3 regions of the Shinella sp. AETb1-6 genome follow, and region 1 is predicted to be linked to each of the others. Evidence: predicted binding sites of a transcription regulator. Region 1 holds the regulator's gene; each other region holds the start of a gene.
What was found. The regulator HrcA, encoded in region 1, represses chaperone genes, less so after heat shock. The targets are predictions, from matches to a motif close to GTTAGCACTCNCNNNNNGNGAGTGCTAAC.
Positions count from the first base shown of each region.

Region 2: a site for HrcA is predicted at 1,802-1,830, ahead of groES (co-chaperone GroES). Genes of this name have one in related genera too.
Region 3: a site for HrcA is predicted at 2,827-2,855, ahead of groES (co-chaperone GroES). Genes of this name have one in related genera too.

Region 1 is NZ_WUMM01000002.1:393,311-401,380, reverse strand. Features, by position in the region: gene dnaA (chromosomal replication initiator protein DnaA) at 406-1,857, shown strand; gene hemW (radical SAM family heme chaperone HemW) at 1,960-3,153, opposite strand; gene rdgB (RdgB/HAM1 family non-canonical purine NTP pyrophosphatase) at 3,161-3,805, opposite strand; gene GR158_RS05215 (VOC family protein) at 3,815-4,225, opposite strand; gene rph (ribonuclease PH) at 4,239-4,955, opposite strand; gene hrcA (heat-inducible transcriptional repressor HrcA) at 5,104-6,183, shown strand; gene grpE (nucleotide exchange factor GrpE) at 6,274-6,891, shown strand; gene ptsN (PTS IIA-like nitrogen regulatory protein PtsN) at 6,972-7,433, opposite strand; gene hpf (ribosome hibernation-promoting factor, HPF/YfiA family) at 7,507-8,070, opposite strand, start outside.
Region 2 is NZ_WUMM01000011.1:86,313-94,382, forward strand. Features, by position in the region: gene GR158_RS18980 (3'-5' exonuclease) at 1-144, shown strand, start outside; gene GR158_RS18985 (DUF429 domain-containing protein) at 161-982, shown strand; gene GR158_RS18990 (hypothetical protein) at 979-1,251, shown strand; gene GR158_RS18995 (usg protein) at 1,426-1,698, opposite strand; gene groES (co-chaperone GroES) at 1,981-2,295, shown strand; gene groL (chaperonin GroEL) at 2,351-3,979, shown strand; gene GR158_RS19010 (hypothetical protein) at 4,077-4,499, shown strand; gene GR158_RS19015 (glycosyltransferase family 4 protein) at 4,589-5,683, shown strand; gene GR158_RS19020 (amylo-alpha-1,6-glucosidase) at 5,697-7,907, shown strand; gene GR158_RS19025 (hypothetical protein) at 7,949-8,070, opposite strand, start outside.
Region 3 is NZ_WUMM01000004.1:80,962-89,031, forward strand. Features, by position in the region: gene GR158_RS08145 (hypothetical protein) at 1-292, opposite strand, end outside; gene groL (chaperonin GroEL) at 780-2,420, opposite strand; gene groES (co-chaperone GroES) at 2,474-2,770, opposite strand; gene GR158_RS08160 (TIGR01459 family HAD-type hydrolase) at 3,089-3,937, shown strand; gene GR158_RS08165 (bifunctional riboflavin kinase/FAD synthetase) at 3,957-4,937, shown strand; gene ileS (isoleucine--tRNA ligase) at 5,201-8,070, shown strand, end outside.

The DNA.
Region 1 (8,070 bases):
TGCCGGTTGTCGGCGCGCGAAAGCGCGTCGATGGTGGTATGGTGTCTGCTGCGGTTCTACGAGGGAACGGCGGCGAGGCACCAATCGGGACGGTCGGCTCAGACATGGATGTCCGGTCGGTCCGAAGCGACTTGTGTTTGGGAGAAGGGACTGTGCCGGAGTTTGGGGACCGGCATGGTTCGGGGCACCCATATCCAGAACGGGGCGATTGGCTCACCCGGTTTTGGACATGGCAAACATGAAAGGCGCCGGCAATGCTGCCGGCGTGGCGAATAGAGCATGAAAGGCGGCAAGATGCAGATGAATTCGGCCAGGACGGCTGGTGCATTGGCAAACGGGGAAAATGCAAGACAAGCGCTCCCGCAAGCAGGAGCGCAAACAACGGACGCGGGGGTTCCATCCGACATGAAGCAAGACGCGCTTTTCGACCGAGTCAGCGCGCGCCTGAAGGCGCAGGTCGGTCCCGACGTCTATGCGAGCTGGTTCGGACGCCTGAAGATTCACTCCGTTTCCAAGAGCCTTGTGCGTCTTTCCGTTCCCACGACATTCCTGAAGTCGTGGATCAACAACCGGTATCTCGATCTCATCACCTCGCTCTTCCAGCAGGAAGACGCCGAGATCCTGAAGGTGGAGATCCTGGTGCGCACCGCCACCCGCGGTGCCCGTGCCGGCGCCGTGGAGGATGCCGTCGTCGAGCAGCCCGCACCGCAGGCGCAGGCCCGTCGCACCGCCTCCGGCCCGCAGGCGGTCGCCAGTGCCGTTGCATCGGTCGCCGCCGCTGCCCAGCCGCGCGCCACGCAGAACACGAGCCCGCTGTTCGGCTCGCCGCTCGATCCGCGCTACACGTTCGATGCCTTCGTGGAAGGCACGTCGAACCGCGTCGCCCTTGCCGCTGCCCGCACCATCGCGGAAGCCGGCGCCGGCGCCGTGCGCTTCAACCCGCTCTTCGTCCATTCCAGCGTCGGCCTCGGCAAGACGCATCTTCTGCAGGCCATCGCGCTCGGTGCGCTCTCCAGCGCCCGCAATCCGCGCGTCGTCTACCTGACCGCCGAATATTTCATGTGGCGCTTCGCAACCGCCATCCGCGACAACGATGCGCTGTCGCTGAAGGAAACGTTGCGCAACATCGATCTGCTCATCATCGACGACATGCAGTTCCTGCAGGGCAATTCGATCCAGAACGAATTCTGCCATCTCCTGAACATGCTGCTCGATTCCGCCAAGCAGGTCGTCGTCGCCGCCGACCGTGCGCCGTGGGAACTGGAATCGCTCGATCCGCGGGTGCGCTCGCGCCTCCAGGGCGGCGTTGCCATCGAGATGGAAGCGCCTGACTACGAGATGCGCCTGGAAATCCTCAAGCGCCGCCTTGCGGCCGCCCAGCAGGAAGACCATTCGCTCGATATCTCGCCTGAAATCCTGAGCCATGTCGCCCGCAACATCACGGCGAGCGGCCGCGAGCTGGAAGGCGCCTTCAACCAGCTGCTCTTCCGGCGTTCCTTCGAGCCGAACCTGACGATCGAGCGCGTCGACGAACTGCTCGGCCATCTCGTTGCCGCCGGCGAGCCGCGCCGCGTGCGCATCGAGGATATCCAGCGCGTCGTGGCCAAGCACTACAATGTGTCGCGCCAGGAACTCGTCTCGAACCGCCGCACCCGCGTCATCGTCAAGCCGCGCCAGATCGCCATGTATCTCTCCAAGACGCTGACGCCGCGGTCCTTCCCGGAAATCGGCCGCCGCTTCGGCGGACGCGATCACACCACGGTTCTGCATGCCGTGCGCAAGATCGAGGAACTGATCTCGGGCGACACCAAGCTCAGCCACGAGATCGAGCTGTTGAAGCGTCTGATCAACGAATAGGGATGATGGCGAATAGCGAATAGAGTATGGACACCCGTCGCGTTACGGGTATCCCGCTATTCGCTATTCGCTATTCGCTATTCGCTATTCGCTATTCGCTATTCAGCAAGCCAAATCCGCCACCACCGCATCCAGGATCAGCATCCCTGCAGGCGTGCAGCGCAGGCGGGAATTGCCGAGGCGCTCGATGAAGCCGTGTTCGATGAGGAACTGTTCGCGGTCCGGGTCCGGGTCGCGGCCCGACAGGCTCTGCCAGCGGGCAAGGTCGACGCCTTCCTTGAGGCGAAGGCCCATCAGGAGCAGTTCATCGGCCTGCGCCTCGCGCTCCAGAAGCTCCTGCTCGATCATGCCGTGCCCTTCGGCCTCCACGAGGCCGAGCCAGGCTTCCGGCTTGCGCTCGGTCGCCGTCGCGATCTTCGCGCCGCCGGTCGTCAGGCGTCCATGCGCGCCGGGGCCGATGCCGACATAATCGCCGTAGCGCCAGTAGGTCAGGTTATGGCGGCTCTCGCAGCCGGGGCGGGCGTGGTTGGAGACTTCATAAGCCGGCATGCCCTCACGCTCGGTGATCTCCTGCGTCGCCTCGTAGAGCACGGCCGACTGCTCGCCGTCGGGCACGATCAGCTTTCCGGCCTTGTGCAGGCCGTAGAAGGGCGTGCCTTCCTCGATGGTGAGCTGGTAGAGCGAAAGGTGGTCGACCGCGTAGGACACCGCCTCCTTGAGCTCCAGGTCCCACTCCGCCACCGTCTGGTTCGGGCGGGCATAGATCAGGTCGAAGGACATGCGCGGAAAGATGTCGCGCGCCAGCCTGATCGCCTTCAGCGCATCGGCGACGTCATGCAGCCGTCCCAGGAATTTCAGGTCGCGGTCGTTCAGCGCCTGCACGCCGAGCGAGACGCGGTTGACGCCGGCGGCGCGATAGCCGCGGAAACGCTCCGCCTCCACGCTGGACGGGTTGGCCTCCAGGGTGATCTCGATACCGTCAGGCACATGCCAGTGCCGCGCGATGCCGTTGAGAATGGCGTCCACCGTTTCCGGCGCCATCAGCGATGGCGTGCCGCCGCCCATGAAGATGCTGGTCACGGTGCGCGAGCCCGCCATGCGGCGCATCGTCGCCATTTCCTTCAGGAAGGCCTGCACGAAGCGCGGCTGGTCCACCGGCTGGTGGCGGACATGGCTGTTGAAGTCGCAATAGGGGCATTTGGCGGCACAGAACGGCCAGTGCACATACACGCCGAAGCCGGGATCGGAGAGATCCGTCAGGATGCTCGGCCGCATGTCGAAGGGCACTGCCGTCATGGGTCGTTTACGCCTTCAGGCAGGTTTCGACGAAGATCTTGAAGGCGCGGGCGCGGTGCGACAGCGCGGCCGCGTCGCCGGGCTTCCAGCCGTGCTTTTCCTCCGCACTCATCTCGCCGAACGTCGTCGCGTAGCCTTCCGGCTGGAATATGGGATCGTAGCCGAAGCCGCTGGTGCCGCGCGGCGGCCACACGACATGGCCCTCGACTTCGCCGCGGAAGAGTTCGGTATGACCGTCCGGCCAGGCAAGGCAAAGCACGGAGACGAAGCGCGCGGTGCGGTCCTTCGCCTCTGTCGCGCCTTTCTCGGCAAGCGCCTTCTCGACCTTCTCCATGGCCATGGCGAAGTCGCGCGTGCCGGTCGCCGTTTCCGCCCAATTTGCGGTATAGACGCCGGGGGCGCCATCAAGGGCATCGATGACGATGCCGGAATCGTCCGAAAGCGCGGGCAGGCCGGAGGCCCTGGCCGAGGCGAGCGCCTTGATGGCGGCATTCTCCTCGAAGGTCGTGCCGGTTTCGTCGGGCTCTTCGAAGTTCAGTTCGGCGGCGGATTTCGCCGAAAAGCCGAAGGGACCGATCAGGTCCTCGATCTCGCGGATCTTGCCTGCATTGTGACTGGCGACGACGATCGTCTTGGTATCGAGCTTGCGCATGAGGTTTCCCTAGGCGATGTTCCACAGGCCGGGCTCGGCACATTCGAGGCTGTTGCCGGCGGGGTCGCGGAAATAGATGGAGCGGGCGCCGTTCGGCCAGTGAAAATCCGCTTCGATGGCGATGCCGGCTTCTACGAGCTTTTCGACCCAGAAATCAAGCTCCGGCCCCGGCACGCGGAAACAGGCATGGCCCGGACCGCGCGCCCCGTGCGCGGGCACGGCGCTCCCCGGCGAGGCGTGGATGGTCTCTGCCGGATTGAAGATCAGCAGAACGCCGGGACCGCAGCGGAAGAAAACGTCGCGGTTTGCCTGGCGCGCGATCTTCTCCAGCCCCAGGATACCGCCATAGAAGGCTTCCGCCGCGTCGAGGTCGTCCACGTAGAGCGCGGTTTCGAGAATACCTTCGAGCGCGGCGGCCATGGGCAAATCCCTCTCAGGCGATGGCCTGCTTCTGCATCTCGACGAGTTCGGCAATGCCGTTGCGGGCGAGCAGCATCAGCGAGGCGAATTCCTCCTCGGTGAACGGCTTGCCTTCGGCGGTGCCCTGGATCTCGACGATGCCGCCCGAGCCCGTCATGACGAAGTTCGCGTCGGTTTCTGCGGCGGAGTCTTCGAGATAATCGAGGTCGATCACCGACTGGGCGGCGAAGATGCCGCAGGAGATGGCCGCGACATGATCCTTCAGGACCTTTTCGGTCTTGATCATGCTGCGGGCTTCCATCCACTTCAGGCAGTCGTGCAGGGCTACCCAGGCGCCGGTGATGGAGGCGGTGCGGGTGCCGCCATCGGCCTGGATGACGTCGCAGTCGATGGTGATCTGGCGTTCGCCGAGCGCTTCGAGATCGACGATGGCGCGCAGCGACCGGCCGATGAGGCGCTGGATCTCCTGCGTGCGGCCGCCCTGCTTGCCGGCTGCGGCCTCGCGCTTCATGCGGTCGCCGGTGGCGCGCGGCAGCATGCCGTATTCGGCGGTCACCCAGCCCTTGCCGCTGTTGCGCAGCCACGGCGGCGTCTTGTCCTCAAGGCTTGCGGTGACCAGAACATGCGTGTCACCGAACTTGACGAGACAGGATCCCTCGGCATGCTTGGAAACGTTGCGCTCGAAAGAAACCTTGCGCATCTGATCGGTTTTTCTGCCGGACGGCCGCATTGCGAACTCCTCATTGGTATGGTGGGAGTGCTTTAGACCGTTTCGCCGGGCGAGGGAATGCCGGTGCGGCAACTGGTTGGAAAATCCGTTTTGCGCTGCCCTCAGAAATCACTATATTCCAGGGGAGTAACAGGGTTGCAGACAGACGATGGTTTTGAGATCTCCGGGTCCTGACATTCAGGCGGCACTGGACGAACGTTCAGGGGAAGTCTTCCGCCGCATCGTGGAAAGCTATCTGGAAAGCGGCGAGCCGCTGGGTTCGCGAAACCTTTCCCGTATCCTGCCCATGTCGCTCTCGCCGGCCTCCGTGCGCAATGTTATGAGCGATCTGGAAGAGCTTGGGCTCATCTACTCCCCCCATGTCAGCGCCGGACGACTCCCCACGCAGCTCGGCCTGCGCTTTTTCGTCGATGCCTTCATGCAGGTCGGCAATATCTCGGCGGAGGATCGCGCCTCCATCGAGCGGCATGTGCGCCCGCATGGCCAGAAGCACGGCGCGGTCGAGACCATGATGAGCGAGGCGAGCCAGGCGCTGTCGGGCATGTCGCGCGGCGCAGGCCTCGTCATCACCACCAAGAACGATGCCGTTCTAAAACATGTCGAGTTCATCCGCCTGGAGCCGACCAAGGCGCTGGTCGTGCTCGTCGGCGATCACGACCAGGTGGAAAACCGCATCATCGAGTTGCCGGCCGGCGTCACCAGCTCGCAGCTCACCGAGGCTGCCAATTTCCTCAACGCGCATCTGGCCGGCAACACGCTGCTGGAGGCGCGCTCGCAGCTCGAGCGGCTGCGCGGCGAGATCAGCCGCGAGCTCGACCGGCTGTCGCAGGATCTCGTCGAGCGTGGCCTTGCCGTCTGGTCGGGCGATTTCGAGGAAAACAAGGCCACAAGGCTCATCGTGCGCGGCCGGGCCAATCTGCTGGAAGGGCTGGCCGGCGCCGACGATATCGATCGCCTGCGCCTGCTCTTCGACGATCTCGAGCGCAAGGAGAGCCTGATCGAGCTTTTGAACCTCGCCGAGACCGGCCCGGGGGTCCGCATCTTCATCGGCTCGGAGAACAAGCTGTTCTCGCTGTCCGGCTCCTCGCTGATCGTTGCGCCCTACCGCGATGGCGACGACAAGATCGTCGGTGCGGTGGGCGTCATCGGCCCGACACGGCTGAATTACTCCCGTATCGTGCCGATGGTGGACTATACGGCGCAGCTCATGTCGCGGCTTTCGCGCTGAGAGCCGGTATTCACCCTTCAGCCCTTGATTTTTCGGGTCTAAACCTCGATATCGGGCCCAAACCCCAACAGTGGCAATTCGGAGTACGTCATGACCGACGAGACCAAGAAACACGGACCTGACGAAGCGGTGGACAGCAATCTCGCCGCGGATGCAGCCGCGGAAGACGCGATCATCGAGGAGGAGGCCGTCGCCACGCCCGATCCGCTGGACGTTCTGCGCGCCGAAAACGCCGATCTCCGTGACAAGTACCTGCGGCTCGCCGCCGAGATGGACAATCTGCGCCGCCGCACCGAGCGCGATGTGAAGGACGCCAAGTCCTATTCCGTCGCCGGTTTCGCCCGCGACATGCTGGCGGTCTCCGACAACCTGCGCCGCGCGCTCGACGCCATCCCGGCCGATGCGCTGGAAAACGACGCGAGCCTGAAGGCACTGGCCGAGGGCGTGGAGATGACCGAACGGTCCATGCTGGGCGCCCTCGAGCGCCACGGCGTGCGCAAGCTCGACCCGATGGGCGAGAAGTTCGACCCGAACTTCCACCAGGCGATGTTCGAAGTGCCCAATCCCGATGTCGCCAACAACACGGTCGTCCAGGTCGTGCAGGCGGGCTTCACGATCGGCGAGCGCGTGCTGCGCCCGGCCATGGTCGGTGTGGCCAAGGGCGGCCCCAAGGCGCCCTCCGGCGAGGCGAATGCCGCGGACGCCTGATCGCGCGACAGGCTCAACGACACAAACAAAAACCGGCGGCCGAAAGGCCGCCGGTTTTTTTCATGCAGAGATGGCCGGGCTCAGGCCGCGGACGCCTGTTCCTCGCTGAGGCAGGCATAGATCGCGCTCTCGCTGTCGGAGGCGCGCAGCTTGGCGACCATCGCGGGATCGCGCAGCACGCGCGCAATGCGCGACAGGGCCTTGAGGTGATCTGCGCCTGCGCCTTCCGGCGCCAGGAGCAGGAAGACGAGATCGACCGGCTGATCGTCGAGTGCTTCGAAGTCCACGGGGGTTTCGAGCCTCGCGAAAAGGCCGACGATCTGGGTAAGTGCCCTCAGCTTGCCGTGCGGGATGGCGATGCCATTGCCCACGCCGGTCGAACCGAGCCGTTCACGCTGAAGGATGACGTCGAAGATCTCACGTTCCGGAATCCCGGTGATCTTGGCCGCTTTTGTCGCCAGTTCCTGAAGCAGCTGCTTCTTGGAATTGGCCTTCATCGCCGGAATAATCGCACTCTGCTGCAGTAGACCTGCCAATGCCATGCTTTTGTCCTCGTGCGCTGCGTGAAGGGGTTGAAGAGACGTGGTGCCGGTCAGCGGCACCACGTTCCCCCACTCAGCCTTTGATATTGGCTGCGTCGATCCAGCCAATATTTCCGTCGTTGCGTCGGTAGACGATATTGAGCTGCTCCGAGCCGGCGCTGCGGAAGAGAAGAACCGGATCGTCCGTCATGTCGAGCGCCATGACGGCACTTGCGACAGACATCGTCCTCAGTTTCTTCGTGCTTTCCGCAACGATGGTCGGTGCGTAGTCCTCGGGAAGCTCGTCGTCTTCGTCGGGGACCGAATCCATCACCGTGTAGGCTACTTCTGCAAAGGCATCGTGACCGTTGCCGTTATGGTGTGCCTTGAGCTTGCGCTTGTACCGGCGCAGGCGCTTCTCGATCCGTTCCGAGGCCGACTGGAAAGCGGCCAGAGGATCGTTTGCTTCGCCATTTGCCTGCAAGGCCATCCCCGTATCGAGGTGGATCTTGCAGTCCGCGCTGTACCGCGATCCCGCTTTTTCTACGGTGACCTGGCTCGAATATCCTCCGTCGAAATATTTGGTTACGGCATCTCCCATCTGCTCTTCAATGCGCTGACGGAAAGTTTCACCGATTTCCATATGTTTACCGGATAC
Region 2 (8,070 bases), on a different contig from region 1:
GGCCGTCCGAAATCCTGGTGGATTGAACTTCCCGAGGAGACATTAAAGGGGGAGATGCACTTCCTTCGCACGGAAATCTATCGATGGGATGCCGATCCGCCGGTCAAATACCTGACGGCATTCGATCGCTTCAGGGCCAATTGAATGGTCGGGGAAAGCAATGACGACCATTCTGGGTATTGATGCGGCGTGGACCACGAGCCAGCCGAGCGGTGTCGCGCTGGTTTCCTCCACGGCTGGTAATTGGCGCCTGATCTTTGCCGGATCTTCCTATCGTCACCTTTTGGATCACGGCAACGAAAGCCCGATCTCGAATTCACGCCCTTTTGGTTCCGTCGCAGAACCCGCCGCTCTCCTTGCTGCTGCAGAGGAAACAGCTCAGGCTCCTGTCGATCTTGTTGCCGTAGATATGCCCCTGTCTCTTGGGCCAATCACCGCGCGGCGTGTTTCGGACAATCTGGTTTCTGCAGCCTATGGCGCCCGTCATTGTAGCACGCACACGCCGAGTGCGATCAGACCGGGAAAGATCAGTGACGATCTGAGGGGCGGCTTCGAGCGCTGCGGATATCGCCTACTGACGAAAGAAGTTGGCGTGCCGGGCCTTTTGGAAGTCTACCCGCATCCGGCTCTGGTCGAACTGATGTGCGCCGAAAGGCGGCTGCCTTACAAGCAGGGCAAGGCCCGCAATTACTGGCCATCGGAAACTCCCGCCGGCCGGCGCATCAAACTCTTCGAAACTTGGCAGTCCATCATCGACGGATTGGACCAGGAAATAACAGGCGCTTCTAACGTTTTGCTGCTGCCTTCCCCCGAGGCTCCGGCATGGCAGCTGAAGGCGTTTGAAGACATGCTTGATGCCGTCATTTGCGCCTGGATTGGAATATGTGTCTACGAAGGAACCGCTATACCGTTCGGCGATGACACCTCGGCGATCTGGATTCCTCAATCTAAACTTTTGTCATCGCGGCGGGGCCGGGCATGATCGGATTTCTGAGGCAGTGGATCGAATATCGCCGGGTGATCCGCCGCCGTTGGCAGGAGGACGCCAGGCGGCTTGCCGTTGCGGATCCAGTCAATGCCTATTACGAGGCGCAACGAAGAGCAGCGCGAAGCCGGGCGCAAGGTCATGCCAGCGAATACTGGCATTGGGCCAAGGTCGCCAGCGAGGTTGCCCGAATTGAGCCGCGTGCCGCAATGGACTTAGAGGTCGTCAAGGCGATTGCCGATCAGGAAAACATTGATCGCCGCTGAACACGCGCATGGCACTTCGCGGTCAGTAAATCATCGAGTATTTTCAGCCGTGTGGCGAATGTAACAGATAGGGCGTTGGTTCGATTCCTTTCAAGATCTTTACTGACCGACCACCGAGCTCATCAAGCCTCGGCCGCGAAAGAGCTAGGAGCATAAAAATCCAGTTTCAAGACCTCAGTGGAGCTTGAACTCGCCTTCGACACGGCGCCATTCGTTGGGTCCGATCAGACGCTGATGGGTATAGCGCACGGAATGCAGGGGACCATCGAGGGTGGTCTGCCAGTAATCCAGGAACTTGTGCATCTCAGGAAAATCGGGCGCCAGGTCGTAGTCCTGCCAGACATAGGTCTGCAGCACGGATTCAAAATCGGGAATGCGGTAAAGGATGTGAGCGGTGGTAAGACCGTAGCCGTTGAGCTGACGTTCCAGATCCGATGAAAATCGCATGCTTCATCTCCGTTTTCATGACACTGTGAAGGTGGCGGAAAATTTTGCGGCCATCAACGGATTTTTGAACGCGAATGCGCTGTTTATCGTTCCTTTCCAGCGTGTTAGCAGCCCTTTCATTCGAGTGCTAATTTTTTTATTTCGCCCTCTTGAAATCGAAAAATCGCAAAACCAGATCATTTCGCGCAAAAAGCTCGACCGAGGTTTTGCACCCGCCCGGACTGGTCATCCGGTCCGGCCAGGGGGAACAACGTCATCATTGTTTGTCCATTGGAGGAAAACATGTCGTTCCGACCGCTTCATGATCGCATTCTCGTCCGCCGGGTTGAATCCCAAGAGAAGACCAAGGGCGGCATCATCATTCCCGACACCGCCAAGGAAAAGCCGCAGGAAGGCGAGGTCATCGCCGTCGGTCCCGGCGCGCGCAACGAGGCCGGCCAGATCCAGCCGCTCGACGTCAAGGCCGGCGATCGCATCCTGTTCGGCAAATGGTCCGGCACCGAGATCAAGATCAACGGCGAGGATCTGCTGATCATGAAGGAAAGCGATGTCATGGGCATCATCGAAGCCCAGGCCGAGCAGAAAAAGGCTGCGTGAGCCTTTGCACCACGAAACCATCAGTCAGATAGCTGCCTATTGAGGAGTTAGAGAAATGGCTGCGAAAGAAGTCAAGTTTCACACCGATGCCCGTGAACGCATGCTGCGTGGAGTCGATGTGCTCGCCAATGCCGTGAAGGTCACGCTCGGACCCAAGGGCCGCAATGTCGTCATCGACAAGTCCTTCGGCGCCCCTCGCATCACCAAGGACGGCGTTTCTGTCGCCAAGGAAATCGAACTGGAAGACAAGTTCGAGAACATGGGCGCCCAGATGCTGCGCGAAGTGGCGTCGAAGACCAACGATCTTGCGGGCGACGGCACGACTACCGCGACCGTGCTTGCCCAGGCAATCGTCAAGGAAGGCGCCAAGGCGGTGGCGTCGGGCATGAATCCGATGGACCTGAAGCGCGGCATCGATCTCGCCGTTGATGCTGTCGTCAGGGAGCTGAAGACCAACGCCCGCAAGATCACCAGCAATTCCGAGATCGCTCAGGTCGGCACCATCTCTGCCAATGGCGATTCCGAAATCGGCCGCTATCTCGCCGAGGCGATGGAGAAGGTCGGTAACGAAGGCGTCATCACCGTCGAGGAAGCCAAGACCGCCGAGACCGAACTCGAAGTGGTCGAGGGCATGCAGTTCGACCGCGGCTATCTCTCGCCCTACTTCGTCACCAACCAGGACAAGATGCGGGTCGAACTGGAAGATCCCTATATCCTGATCCACGAGAAGAAGCTGTCGAACCTGCAGGCGATGCTCCCGGTCCTTGAGGCTGTCGTCCAATCCGGCAAGCCGCTGCTCATCATCGCTGAAGACGTCGAAGGCGAAGCGCTTGCGACACTGGTGGTCAACAAGCTGCGGGGCGGCCTCAAGATCGCTGCCGTCAAGGCTCCGGGCTTCGGCGACCGCCGCAAGGCGATGCTCGAAGATATCGCCATCCTGACCGGCGGCACGGTGATCTCCGAAGACCTCGGCATCAAGCTGGAGAATGTCACCCTCAACATGCTCGGCCGGGCAAAGAAGGTGGCGATCGAGAAGGAAAACACCACCATCATCGACGGCGTCGGCTCCAAGGCGGAAATCGACGGCCGCGTCGCACAGATCCGCGCCCAGATCGAGGAAACCACATCCGATTACGACCGCGAGAAGCTGCAGGAACGCCTCGCCAAGCTTGCCGGCGGCGTTGCCGTCATCCGCGTCGGCGGCTCGACGGAAGTCGAAGTGAAGGAGAAGAAAGATCGCGTCGATGATGCGCTGCATGCCACCCGTGCAGCCGTGGAGGAAGGCATCCTGCCGGGCGGCGGCGTCGCGCTGCTGCGTGCCGTCAAGGCGCTCGACAATCTCGACGCCGCCAACCAGGACCAGAAAGTCGGTATCGAGATCGTTCGCCGTGCGATCGAGGCTCCGGTCCGCCAGATCGCCGAGAACGCCGGCGCCGAAGGCTCCGTCATCGTCGGCAAGCTGCGCGAGAAAGCTGACTTCTCCTATGGCTGGAATGCCCAGACCGGCGAATACGGCGACCTTTATGCTCAGGGCGTCATCGATCCGGCCAAGGTCGTCCGTACCGCGCTCCAGGATGCGGCCTCCGTCGCCGGTCTTCTGGTGACGACGGAAGCCATGATCGCCGAGAAGCCCAAAAAGGAAGCCGCTCCGGCCATGCCCGCCGGCGCCGGCATGGACTTCTAAGCTGATCGATACGGGCCTGCCCTGCCCTCGGGGGCAGGCCCCCCTTCAAACAATTCCTCGGACCAGTTTCATCGGCCGGGATCAATGGAGCCAAGCTATGAGAAAGGAGAACATCAGCAAATCGATACCGGAAGAAGCAACGGCAGCGATCAGCGCCGCGCATCTGCTTCATCCGGCCAAACATTTCGACCACCCGCGTGACGTGCTTGCCGCCGATGGCATCGGCAAGGAAGAGAAGCGGGCGATACTTGCTTCCTGGGCGTCCGATATCTTCGCGATCGAGTCCATCCCGGCCCTCCGTCTTTATCCCGGAACAGACAAAGCGGTCTCCTATGACGAAATCATTGAAGCGCTGAAGGCATTGGACAAGGACGATGAGCAAAGTGGAAAACAAAGCTCGTCTCCTACCTTCAATGTCTACGGAGCCAATCGCCGCAGGCTGGACGCACGCCGGCTTGGCGGTCTGGGCCTGTGCAGCTACCGGAAAGGAGACCGCCGCCGCCGGCCATTCGAGATCTAGCCGTTCCATCTGACCTGCCGCGTGCCTCTTTGAGGATGCGGACCTGATTTTTACCGACGACTCTTTGCTCAACTGAGGAGGTTTTGCCGATGAAGATCGCTCAGATCGCACCGCTCGCCGAAAGCGTTCCGCCCAAGCTTTATGGGGGAACCGAGCGCATTGTTTCCTATCTCACCGAAGAACTTGTCGCCCTGGGCCATGACGTCACGCTTTTTGCGAGCGGCGATTCCGTCACCAGCGCCAGGTTAGTGGCGTGCTCGGACGTTGCGCTACGGCTCAACCCGGCCGTCAGAGACCATCTGCCGCATCAGGTCGTGATGCTGGAGGAGATCCGCCGGCGGGCGCACGAATTCGATGTGCTGCACTTCCACATCGATCTCCTGCATTTTCCGCTGATCCGGGATTTCGCAGACCGCACCGTCACGACGCTGCATGGGCGCCTTGACCTGCCGGACCTCAAGCCCTTCTACAAGGCTTTCCCCGATATTCCGCTGGTCTCGATCTCCAACGATCAGCGCCGCCCGATGCCGCCAGTCAACTGGTCCGGAACGGTTTATCATGGTCTGCCGGCCGATCTCCTTCCCTTCACGGCAAAGCCTAAAGGCAGCTACCTCGCCTTCCTCGGACGGATATCGCCGGAGAAACGGCCTGATCGCGCCATTGAGATCGCGACGAAGGTTGGCCTGCCCCTGAAGATTGCAGCCAAGATCGACAACGCAGACAAGGCTTACTGGGAAACGGTGATCGAGCCGATGGTGAAGAGCCATCAGAATGTCGAATTCATCGGCGAAATCAATGAACATCAGAAGGCGGCTTTCCTCGGCAATGCCGGCGCGCTGCTCTTTCCGATCGATTGGCCAGAGCCGTTCGGATTGGTGATGATCGAGGCCATGGCTTGCGGTACGCCGGTCATCGCCTTCCGCTACGGCTCCGTGCCGGAGGTGATCGACAACGGCGTTTCCGGAATTCTGGTCGACAGCGTGACGGAAGCGGCTGAGAACGTCGAATGGGCACTCAGGATGGATCGAAAGAAAGTTCGTGCGACCTTCGAGAAGCGCTTCAGCGCGGAACGGATGGCGCGAGATTATCTCGACATCTATCGGAACCTCCCGGGCGTTCGCACCAAGGCGGCCCCGCTACGCCGCGCCAATGGGCAGGACCTGGATCTCCAGGTCGTGGCATAGGAGGGACAGTGGCATGTCGATCGCTTCTGTGGATAGCGGGCCATCCGTCGCATCGGTAGAGCCAGCCGCCCCGGTGGCACAATTCTTCATCCCGGCGGCCGCCTCGCTCCAGGAGCGACGGCCGCGCACCCTGAAGCATGGCGACACCTTCGCCGTTTTCGATCACAATGGTGATGCGCTTTCCGGGCCCGGCAGCCCGGAGGGCCTGTTCCACCGTGATACGCGCTACCTCTCGCATCTCTATCTGACGATCAACAGCAAGCGGCCGATGTTGTTGTCATCGACGCTGCGCGACGACAACGCGACATTGACTTGCGATCTCACCAATCCCGATCTCTTCGATGACAAGGGAAAGCTCGTTCTGGAGCATGACCTGATCCATCTGCGCAGATCCCGCTTCCTCTGGAATGCACATTGTTATGAGCGATTGAGCGTGAGGAACTATGACGAGCAGCCGCGCCACGTGCGCATCGGGGTCGAGTTCGCGTCGGATTTCGCAGATCTTTTCGAAGTGCGGGGAACCGCGAGAGCCAGGAGGGGGCGGCATCTTCCCGCCGTCGTAGAGCAGAACGGTGTCCTTCTCTCTTATATCGGCTTGGACGATCGAAAGCGAACCACCCGGCTTTCCTTCGATCCACAGCCGAATGAGCTCGGGAGCGGCCATGTCATTTATGATCTCCATCTGGCGCCGCACGAAACCAGATCGCTGTTCATCGAGGTTGCTTGCGACCAGATCCCCGCGGGTCGACCGAGCCACCGTTCCTTTTTCCTGGCCTTGCGGGATGCCCGCCGCGCCTTGCGTGCCTCGTCCTCGCGGGCGGCAGCGATCGCCACGTCCAACGAGATCTTCAACGAGGTCGCGCGGCGCAGCGTCTCCGACCTTTACATGCTGATGACCGACAAGCCGGAAGGGCCATATCCCTATGCCGGCATTCCCTGGTTCAGCACAGTCTTTGGCCGCGATGCGTTGATCACCGCGCTGGAGACACTCTGGCTCGATCCGCAGATCGCCCGCGGCGTTCTTGGGCATCTCGCGGCAAACCAGGCTACGGAGGTCGATCCGGCCGCTGACGCCGAGCCCGGCAAGATTTTGCACGAGGTGCGCTATGGCGAAATGGCCGAACTTGGTGAGGTGCCTTTCCGCCGCTATTACGGCAGTATCGATTCGACGCCGCTTTTCGTGATGCTGGCCGGCGAGTATCTCAAACGGACCGGGGACCTTGTCACCACGGAGCGCCTTCTGCCCCATATCGAGGCCGCTCTCACCTGGATCGACGAGCATGGCGACCGCGATGGCGATGGCTTCGTCGAATATGGGCGGCTGACGGAAGAAGGCCTGATCAACCAGGCCTGGAAGGACAGCCACGACTCCGTCTTCCACGCGGACGGCACATTGGCGAAGGGGCCGATCGCCATCGTCGAGGTCCAGGCCTATGTCTACGGCGCCTGGCAGGCGGCGGCGGAGATCTTCCGGCGGCTTCGCCGGCCGGAACGGGCGGCAAAGTTTCTTGCACGAGCGGAAGGGCTGCGCCAAGCTTTTGATACCAGCTTCTTTGACGAGGACCTCGTCACGTATGTCCTGGCTCTGGATGGGGACAAGCGCCCCTGTCGCGTCCGCTCCTCCAACGCCGGCCATGCGCTGTTTACCGGCATCGCTTATCCTGAACGAGCCGCGCAGGTTACCCCCACGCTGATGAGTGCCTCGTCCTTCTGCGGCTGGGGCATTCGCACCGTTCCCTCCACCGAGGCGCGCTATAATCCCATGAGCTACCACAACGGCTCGATCTGGCCGCACGACAATGCCCTGATCGCCAGCGGACTTGCCCGCTATGGCTATCGCGCTGAAGCGGCGCGGATCTTCGAGGGCCTGTTTGCGGCCTCGACGTATATCGACCTGCGCCGGCTTCCGGAACTCTTCTGCGGTCTGCCGCGCCAGCGCGCACAGGGGCCGACCTTCTATCCGGTTGCATGCTCTCCTCAGGCATGGGCAGCCGCAGCGCCACTTCTCCTGCTGCAATCCTGCCTGGGCCTCGACTTCGATCCGATTGCCCTGCACATCAGCTTCAATGAGCCGCAATTGCCTTCCTTCCTCGATGAGGTGATCCTGCGGCGCCTGCAGATCGGCAATGGCTCGGCCGATGTCGCCATCCGCCGATCCGGCCGGCATGTCGTGGTTGACGTTATCGACCGCCGCGGCGATATCCGGGTGCTGACGACGGCATAGGCGAGGATGCATCTGCAAGGCGGCATGGTTACCCGCCTTGCCTATTCCGGCTCATCTTCGTCCGAAACCAGCAGGCCGACCAGGGTGGCAACCCTGCCGCTCGGCAAAGGACGTCCTTCACCTATCAAGGCTTCGTCATTGTTGACCCACGCGAATGCCTCGG
Region 3 (8,070 bases), on a different contig from region 1:
TGGAAAAGCAGAAGGAAGACGAGGAGGCGGCTGCCTGCTCGAACAGCTCCAGCACGCGGGTGCGATCCAGCGGTTCGTAGCACCGGATGAGGTTGAGCAGCCCGCAGGTCCGCTCCGTCATGCCGTGCGCCAGCGTCGCCTTCTCGCCGAGCGTGAAGAGACCGTTGGAGAGATCGCCCGTCCAGCGCTCCGTCACGCAATATTGGGTGAGGAGCTCATTGTCCGTCTCGTCGAATTCCATCGAACCCGGCAGAAAGGGCGACGAGAGATCAGTCTTGATTATCTTGAACACCTACGACCTCAGGCAGTTGCTCGAATTTGACCGAGATGCCATGGGCGATTGCGCCGCACGACATGCTAAAAGCGTGCATCGACGAGCTCCCCGAAGCTGGCCGCCACACTTCTCTATGAACTGAACTGCATCCGGCGCCGCTGTGCATATCGGGTCGGACGTATGCGGAGAAGACCGTCGCTGCCTCTCCGTCAAGGCCATGGCGGTTTCGTAATGCCGTGGGGATAGTCGCAGGCGGATTACCGGAAGCAATGATACCGGGTTTTCAGCGCCTTAGGCCCCCCTGTGAATCTTTAAAGCTCACTTGGGGCGCCTTTATAGTTGGTTTTTTAGAGCCATCAACGGCTTTTTGAAAATTATTATACGGACGGAAAAATTCTTCTTCCGGAAACGATGCAGGTCCGGGTGCGGCAAAACAAAAAGGGCGGCCCGAAGACCGCCCTTTCGTAACTGAACCGGTTGGCTCAGATGTGAAGGCTTTCGCCTATCACATCATGTCCATGCCGCCCATGCCGCCCATGCCGCCAGGCATGCCGGCCGGAGCGTCCTTCTTCGGCAGTTCGGCGATCATCGCTTCCGTCGTGATCAGCAGCGAGGCAACCGAAGCAGCGTTCTGCAGAGCCGTGCGGACAACCTTGACCGGGTCGACGATGCCGAGCGAGATCAGGTCGCCGTATTCGCCGGTCTGGGCGTTGTAGCCGTAGTTGTCTTCGTTCTTCTCGAGGATCTTGCCGACGACGATGGAGGCTTCGTCACCTGCGTTGTCAGCGATCTGGCGAACGAGGGCCTGGAGGGCGCGGCGGATGATGTTGATGCCGGCTTCCTGGTCTGCGTTCTCACCCTTGACGGTGATCTTCGTGGACGAACGGAGCAGGGCAACGCCACCGCCCGGTACGATGCCTTCCTGAACGGCAGCGCGCGTCGCGTTGAGGGCGTCGTCGATGCGGTCCTTCTTTTCCTTCACTTCGACTTCCGTCGAACCGCCGACGCGGATGACGGCAACGCCGCCAGCGAGCTTGGCAAGGCGTTCCTGCAGCTTCTCGCGGTCGTAGTCGGAGGTGGTTTCTTCGATCTGGGCCTTGATCTGCGCGACACGGCCTTCGATTTCAGCCTTCTGGCCGGCACCGTCGACGATCGTCGTGTTTTCCTTGGAGATCGAAACCTTCTTCGAACGGCCGAGCATGTCGAGCGTTACGTTTTCGAGCTTGATGCCGAGGTCTTCGGAGATGACCGTGCCGCCCGTCAGGATGGCGATGTCTTCGAGCATGGCCTTGCGGCGGTCGCCGAAGCCCGGAGCCTTGACGGCAGCGATCTTGAGGCCGCCACGCAGCTTGTTGACGACGAGCGTTGCGAGGGCTTCGCCTTCGACGTCTTCAGCGATGATGACCAGCGGCTTGCCGGTCTGGACGACGGCTTCGAGAACCGGGAGCATCGCCTGGAGGTTCGAGAGCTTCTTCTCGTGCAGGAGAATGAAAGCGTCTTCGAGGTCGGCGACCATCTTTTCCGGGTTGGTCACGAAGTAGGGCGACAGGTAGCCGCGGTCGAACTGCATGCCTTCGACGACTTCGAGTTCGGTTTCGGCGGTCTTGGCTTCTTCAACCGTGATGACGCCTTCGTTGCCGACCTTCTGCATGGCTTCAGCAATGTCGAGACCGACCTGCTTGTCGCCGTTCGCGGAGATCGTGCCGACCTGGGCGACTTCTTCCGACGTGTTGATCTTCTTGGCCTTGGCCTGGAGATCCTTGACGACTTCGGCAACGGCAAGGTCGATGCCGCGCTTCAGGTCCATCGGGTTCATGCCGGCGGCAACGGCCTTGTGGCCTTCGCGAACGATGGCCTGGGCCAGAACGGTTGCGGTCGTCGTGCCGTCGCCGGCAATGTCGTTGGTCTTGGAAGCGACTTCGCGAACGAGCTGGGCGCCCATGTTCTCGAACTTGTCTTCCAGTTCGATTTCCTTGGCGACGGAAACGCCGTCCTTGGTGATGCGCGGTGCGCCGAAGGACTTGTCGATGACGACGTTACGACCCTTCGGGCCGAGCGTTACCTTGACTGCGTCTGCGAGAACGTCGACGCCACGCAGCATCTTTTCGCGCGCGGTGCGGCCGAATTTGACTTCTTTGGCTGCCATTGTGAGGACTCCTGAATTGATATCAGCGAATTGCGGAACGGGTTACCGGCTGATCAGCCGATGATGCCCATGATGTCGGCTTCCTTCATGATCAGAAGGTCTTCGCCGTCGAGCTTGACTTCGGTGCCCGACCACTTGCCGAACAGGACGCGGTCGCCAGCCTTGACATCCAGCGGGATAACCTTGCCGGACTCGTCACGAGCGCCGGTGCCGACAGCGACGATTTCGCCTTCCTGCGGCTTTTCCTTGGCGGTATCCGGAATGATGATGCCGCCCTTGGTCTTGGCTTCGGATTCGACGCGACGAACGACGACGCGGTCGTGAAGCGGGCGGAAGGTGGTGCTTGCCATTGTCTAATCCCTCGATCAAATGACATTGCGGACCCGAACGGGTCCGATGGATTATTGTTAGCACTCATCGTTGGAGAGTGCTAGCGGCTCCGAGATAAGGGGGGCTTTCTCTCGAGTCAAGAACCGCGCTGGCAAAATTCTTTGCCATGGGCGGTCGCCGCGGCCGGCAGATGGGAACCTCCTGCCACGCCATCAAGGCACGCGTGTGAATTTTCGCAACTTTGTCTGTGGATGCGCCAAAATTGCAGGGAGAGACTTGTTTTCTTGGCGTCGCTTTGCGATGTCACGCGGGCCTGATTTCGATACGGAACTCCCCTCATGGCCCAGCGCATCCAATCCATCCGCGACATCGCCGACCGCTACGACGTGATGCTCTGCGACGTCTGGGGCGTGCTGCACAACGGGGTGGAGGCCTTTTCCCACGCGTCCGAAGCGCTTGCCGAAGCCCGTGCCGCCGGCATGACCGTCGTTCTCATCACCAATTCGCCGCGCCCCCATCCCGGCGTAAAGGTGCAGATCCGCGGACTGGGCGTGCGTGACGATGCCTATGACCGCATCGTCACCTCCGGTGACGTGACCCGCGCGCTGATCGCCAAGGGGCCCAGGAAGGTCTATTTCATCGGCGCCGAGAAGGACCTGCCGTTGCTCGATGGTCTCAACGTCGAGCCTGTCGGCATGGACGAGGCCGGTATCGTCGTCTGCGCGGGCCTGCGCGAGGACGACACGGAAACCGTCGAGGACTACCGCGAGGAACTCGCGGCACTGGCCGCCCGCAAGCTGCCTTTCATCTGCGCCAACCCGGATCTCGTCGTCGAGCGCGGCCACAGGCTCATCGTCTGCGCCGGCGCACTCGCCAAAGCCTATGAGGAGCTCGGCTGCACGACGGAGATTGCCGGAAAGCCGCACCGCCCGATCTACGACAAGGCGATCGCCGAGGCGCGCGACGTGCGCGGCGACGTCGACCTGTCGCGGGTCATTGCCGTGGGCGACGGCATGCCGACGGATGTGTGCGGCGCCGAGGCCTATGGCCTGGATGTGCTCTACATATCCGGCGGCATCCACGCCCAGCATTATGTCGAAGGCGGCCGCACCGACGAGGCGAAGCTTGCTGCCTTCCTGGATCAGGAACGGGCCCACCCGAAATGGTGGATGCCCCGGCTACAGTGACGGGACGGAGACGGTCGTCATGACGGTATTTCACAGGAACGAGACGAAACAGCCGCTGCCGGAGCATCTGCGCGGTGGCGTCATCGCCATCGGCAATTTCGACGGCGTGCACCGCGGCCACCAGGCCGTGCTGCAACGGGCGCTGGACATTGCCAAAAGCCGCGGCATCCCGGCCCTGGTGCTGACCTTCGAGCCGCATCCGCGCACGATCTTCCGGCCGGATACGCCCGTTTTCCGCTTGACGCCCGCCCCCCTCAAGGCCCGTATCCTGGAGGGCATGGGCTTTTCCGCCGTCATCGAATACCCGTTCGACCGCACCTTCTCGGAAATGTCGGCGCACGATTTCATCGGCGCCGTCCTGCTCGAATGGCTGCACGCCTCGGAGGTCGTCACCGGCTTCGATTTCCACTTCGGCAAGGGCAGGGAAGGCGGCCCCGCCTTCCTGATGGCCGCCGGACCGGACAACGGTTTCGGCGTGACGCTGGTCGATGCCTTCCGCGACGAGAACGCCTCGGTCATCTCCTCCAGTGTCATACGCTCCCTGCTCGGCGAGGGCGCCGTTTCTGAAGCCGCCGGCCTGCTCGGCTACCGCTACACCGTCGAGGCCGAGGTCATCGACGGCAAGAAGCTCGGCCGCACCCTCGGCTATCCCACAGCCAACATGGCGCTTCCGCCGGAAGTGGAACTGCGCAACGGCATCTACGCCGTGCGCTTCCGCCGTCCCGACGGCAGCCTGCATGACGGCGTCGCAAGCTACGGCCGCCGCCCCACCGTCACGTCGAACGGCGCGCCGCTGCTCGAAACCTTCCTCTTCGACTTCTCCGGCGATCTCTACGGCGAAATCTCCGCCGTCTCCTTCTTCGGCCATCTGCGTGATGAACTGAAATTCGACGGTCTCGACGCGCTCGTCGTGCAGATGAAGCGCGACGAGGAAGAAGCGCGCGCGCTTCTCTCCGGCGTGCGCCCGCTCGGGGACATCGACCAGCGTCTCTGTTTCTGAGGTGGCGATCTAGCACCGCCCTCCAAATATCCTCCCGCAGTCTTTTCAAACCGCCGAAAACCCCGTAAGACCGCGCGCATGATGCTCCACCGGCTGACCATCGATCTGCGAATTAGTGGCCCGGCCTTCCGCGCGCTCTGAGCGAGGCCGGAAGGTCCGGGATTTCGGGCGTTCCTGAAGCGCCCCCGCCGTCATTGCCGGTGCACTGACCGATATTCCCCGCATGCGCACAAAGCGCGCGAACAAAGACGATAGCCATATCCATGACCGATACGCCTGAAAAAGTCGATTATTCGTCCACACTCAACCTGCCGCAGACGGATTTCCCGATGCGCGCCGGCCTGCCGCAGAAGGAGCCGGAAACGGTGGCCCGCTGGCAGCAGATGAACCTCTACAAGAAGCTGCGTGCCTCCGCCGCCGGCCGCGAAAAATTCGTGCTGCACGACGGTCCGCCCTATGCCAACGGCAACATCCATATCGGCCACGCGCTGAACAAGATCCTCAAGGACGTCATCACCCGCTCTTTCCAGATGCGCGGCTATGACGCCAATTACGTGCCCGGCTGGGACTGCCACGGCCTTCCCATCGAGTGGAAGATCGAGGAGAAGTACCGCGAGAAGGGCAAGAACAAGGACGAGGTTCCGGTCAACGAGTTCCGCCAGGAATGCCGTGACTTCGCGAGCGGCTGGATCAAGGTCCAGGCGGAGGAGTTCAAGCGTCTCGGCATCGAGGGCGACTTCGAAAATCCCTACACGACCATGGCCTTCCACGCCGAAGCCCGTATCGCCGGCGAGCTGCTGAAGATCGCCAAGTCCGGCCAGCTCTACCGCGGCTCCAAGCCCGTCATGTGGTCGGTCGTCGAGCGCACGGCGCTGGCCGAAGCCGAAGTCGAATATGCCGATGTCGAGAGCGACACGATCTGGGTGAAGTTCCCGGTGACAGAGGGGCCTGCCGATCTCAAGGGCAACTTCGTCGTGATCTGGACGACCACGCCCTGGACGATCCCCGGCAACCGCGCCATCTCCTTCTCGTCGCGCTTCCCCTACGGCCTCTACGAGGTGGAAAGCGCCACGAACGATTTCGGCCCGCAGCCGGGCGAAAAGCTGATCTTCGCCACCCGTCTGGCCGATGACTGCGCGGCCAAGGCCAAGGTGACGCTGAAGTTCCTGCGCGATGTCGCGCCGGAAGAACTGTCGGCACTCGTCACCGCCCATCCGCTCGCACCGCTCGGCTACACCTTCCAGGTGCCGCTGCTCGATGGCGATCATGTCACCGACGATGCCGGCACGGGCTTCGTGCACACCGCCCCCGGCCACGGCCGCGAGGACTTTGATGCCTGGATGGCCGAGGCCCGCAACCTCGAGGCGCGCGGCATCTCCGCGAAGATCCCCTTCACCGTCGACGATGCCGGCTTCTACACCGCCGAAGCCCCCGGCTTCGAAGGCGCGCGCGTCATGGACGACAACGGCAAGAAGGGCGACGCCAACGATCGCGTCATCAAGGCGCTGATCGCCGAAAACAACCTCTTTGCCCGCGGCCGCCTCAAGCATTCCTATCCGCATTCCTGGCGTTCGAAGAAGCCGGTCATCTTCCGCAACACGCCGCAGTGGTTCGTCTATATGGACAAGGAACTCGGCGACGGCACCACGCTGCGCTCGCGTTCGCTTGCCGCGATCGACCAGACCCGCTTCGTGCCGGCCTCCGGCCAGAACCGCCTGCGCGGCATGATCGAAGGCCGCCCGGACTGGGTTCTTTCCCGCCAAAGGGCATGGGGCGTACCGATCGCCGTCTTCGCCGATGAAAAGGGCGACGTGCTCGTCGATGAGGACGTCAACGCCCGCATCCTCGAGGCGTTCGAGAAGGAAGGCGCCGATGCCTGGTTCGCCGAAGGCGCGCGCGAACGCTTCCTGGGCAACCGTGCGGGAGAAGCCTGGACGCAGGTCATGGACATCCTCGATGTCTGGTTTGACTCGGGCTCGACCCACACCTTCACGCTGGAGGACCGCCCGGACCTGAAATGGCCGGCCGACGTTTATCTCGAAGGCTCCGACCAGCATCGTGGCTGGTTCCATTCGTCGCTGCTCGAAAGCTGCGCGACGCGCGGCCGTGCGCCCTACAATGCCGTCGTCACCCATGGCTTCACCATGGACGAGAAGGGCGAGAAGATGTCGAAGTCCAAGGGCAACGTCGTCTCGCCGCAGGACGTCATGAAGGAATCGGGCGCCGATATCCTTCGCCTCTGGGTCATGACGACCGACTACTGGGAAGACCAGCGCCTCGGCAAGACGATTATCCAGACCAATATCGATGCCTACCGCAAGCTGCGCAACACGGTGCGCTGGATGCTGGGCACGCTGGCGCACGACACGGGCGAGGAGATCGCCTATGCCGACATGCCGGAGCTGGAAAAGCTCATACTGCACCGGCTGGCGGAACTGGATGCGCTCGTGCGGTCGGGCTACGATGCCTTCGACTTCAAGAAGATCACCCGCGCGCTCATCGACTTCTCGAATGTCGAGCTCTCGGCCTTCTATTTCGACGTGCGCAAGGATGCGCTCTACTGCGATGCCCCGTCCTCGCTGAAGCGCCGCGCAGCCCTTGCCGTCATCCGCAAGCTCTTCGATTGCCTCGTCACCTGGCTCGCCCCGATGCTGCCCTTCACGATGGAAGAGGCCTGGCTCTCGCGCAAGCCGGATGCCGTCTCGGTGCATCTGGAGCAGTTCCCCGACGTGCCGGCCGAATGGCGCAACGATGCGCTCGAGGCCAAGTGGGAGAAGATCCGCGCGGTGCGTTCGGTCGTCACGGGCGCGCTGGAAATCGAGCGCCGCGAGAAACGCATCGGCGCTTCGCTGGAGGCGGCTCCGGTCGTTTACATTGCCGATCCCGAGCTTCTGGCTGCCCTCGAAGGCCAGGATTTCGCGGAAATCTGCATCACCTCGGCCATCACGCTGGTTGCGGGTGAGGGCCCTGCGGATGCCTTCCGCCTTGCGGAAGTCCCCAAGATTTCGGTCGAGCCGAAGCTGGCGGAGGGGCTGAAATGCGCCCGTTCCTGGCGGATCACGACGGATGTCGGTTCCGACCCGGAATATCCTGACGTCTCGGCCCGCGATGCGGCTGCGCTGCGCGAAATCGG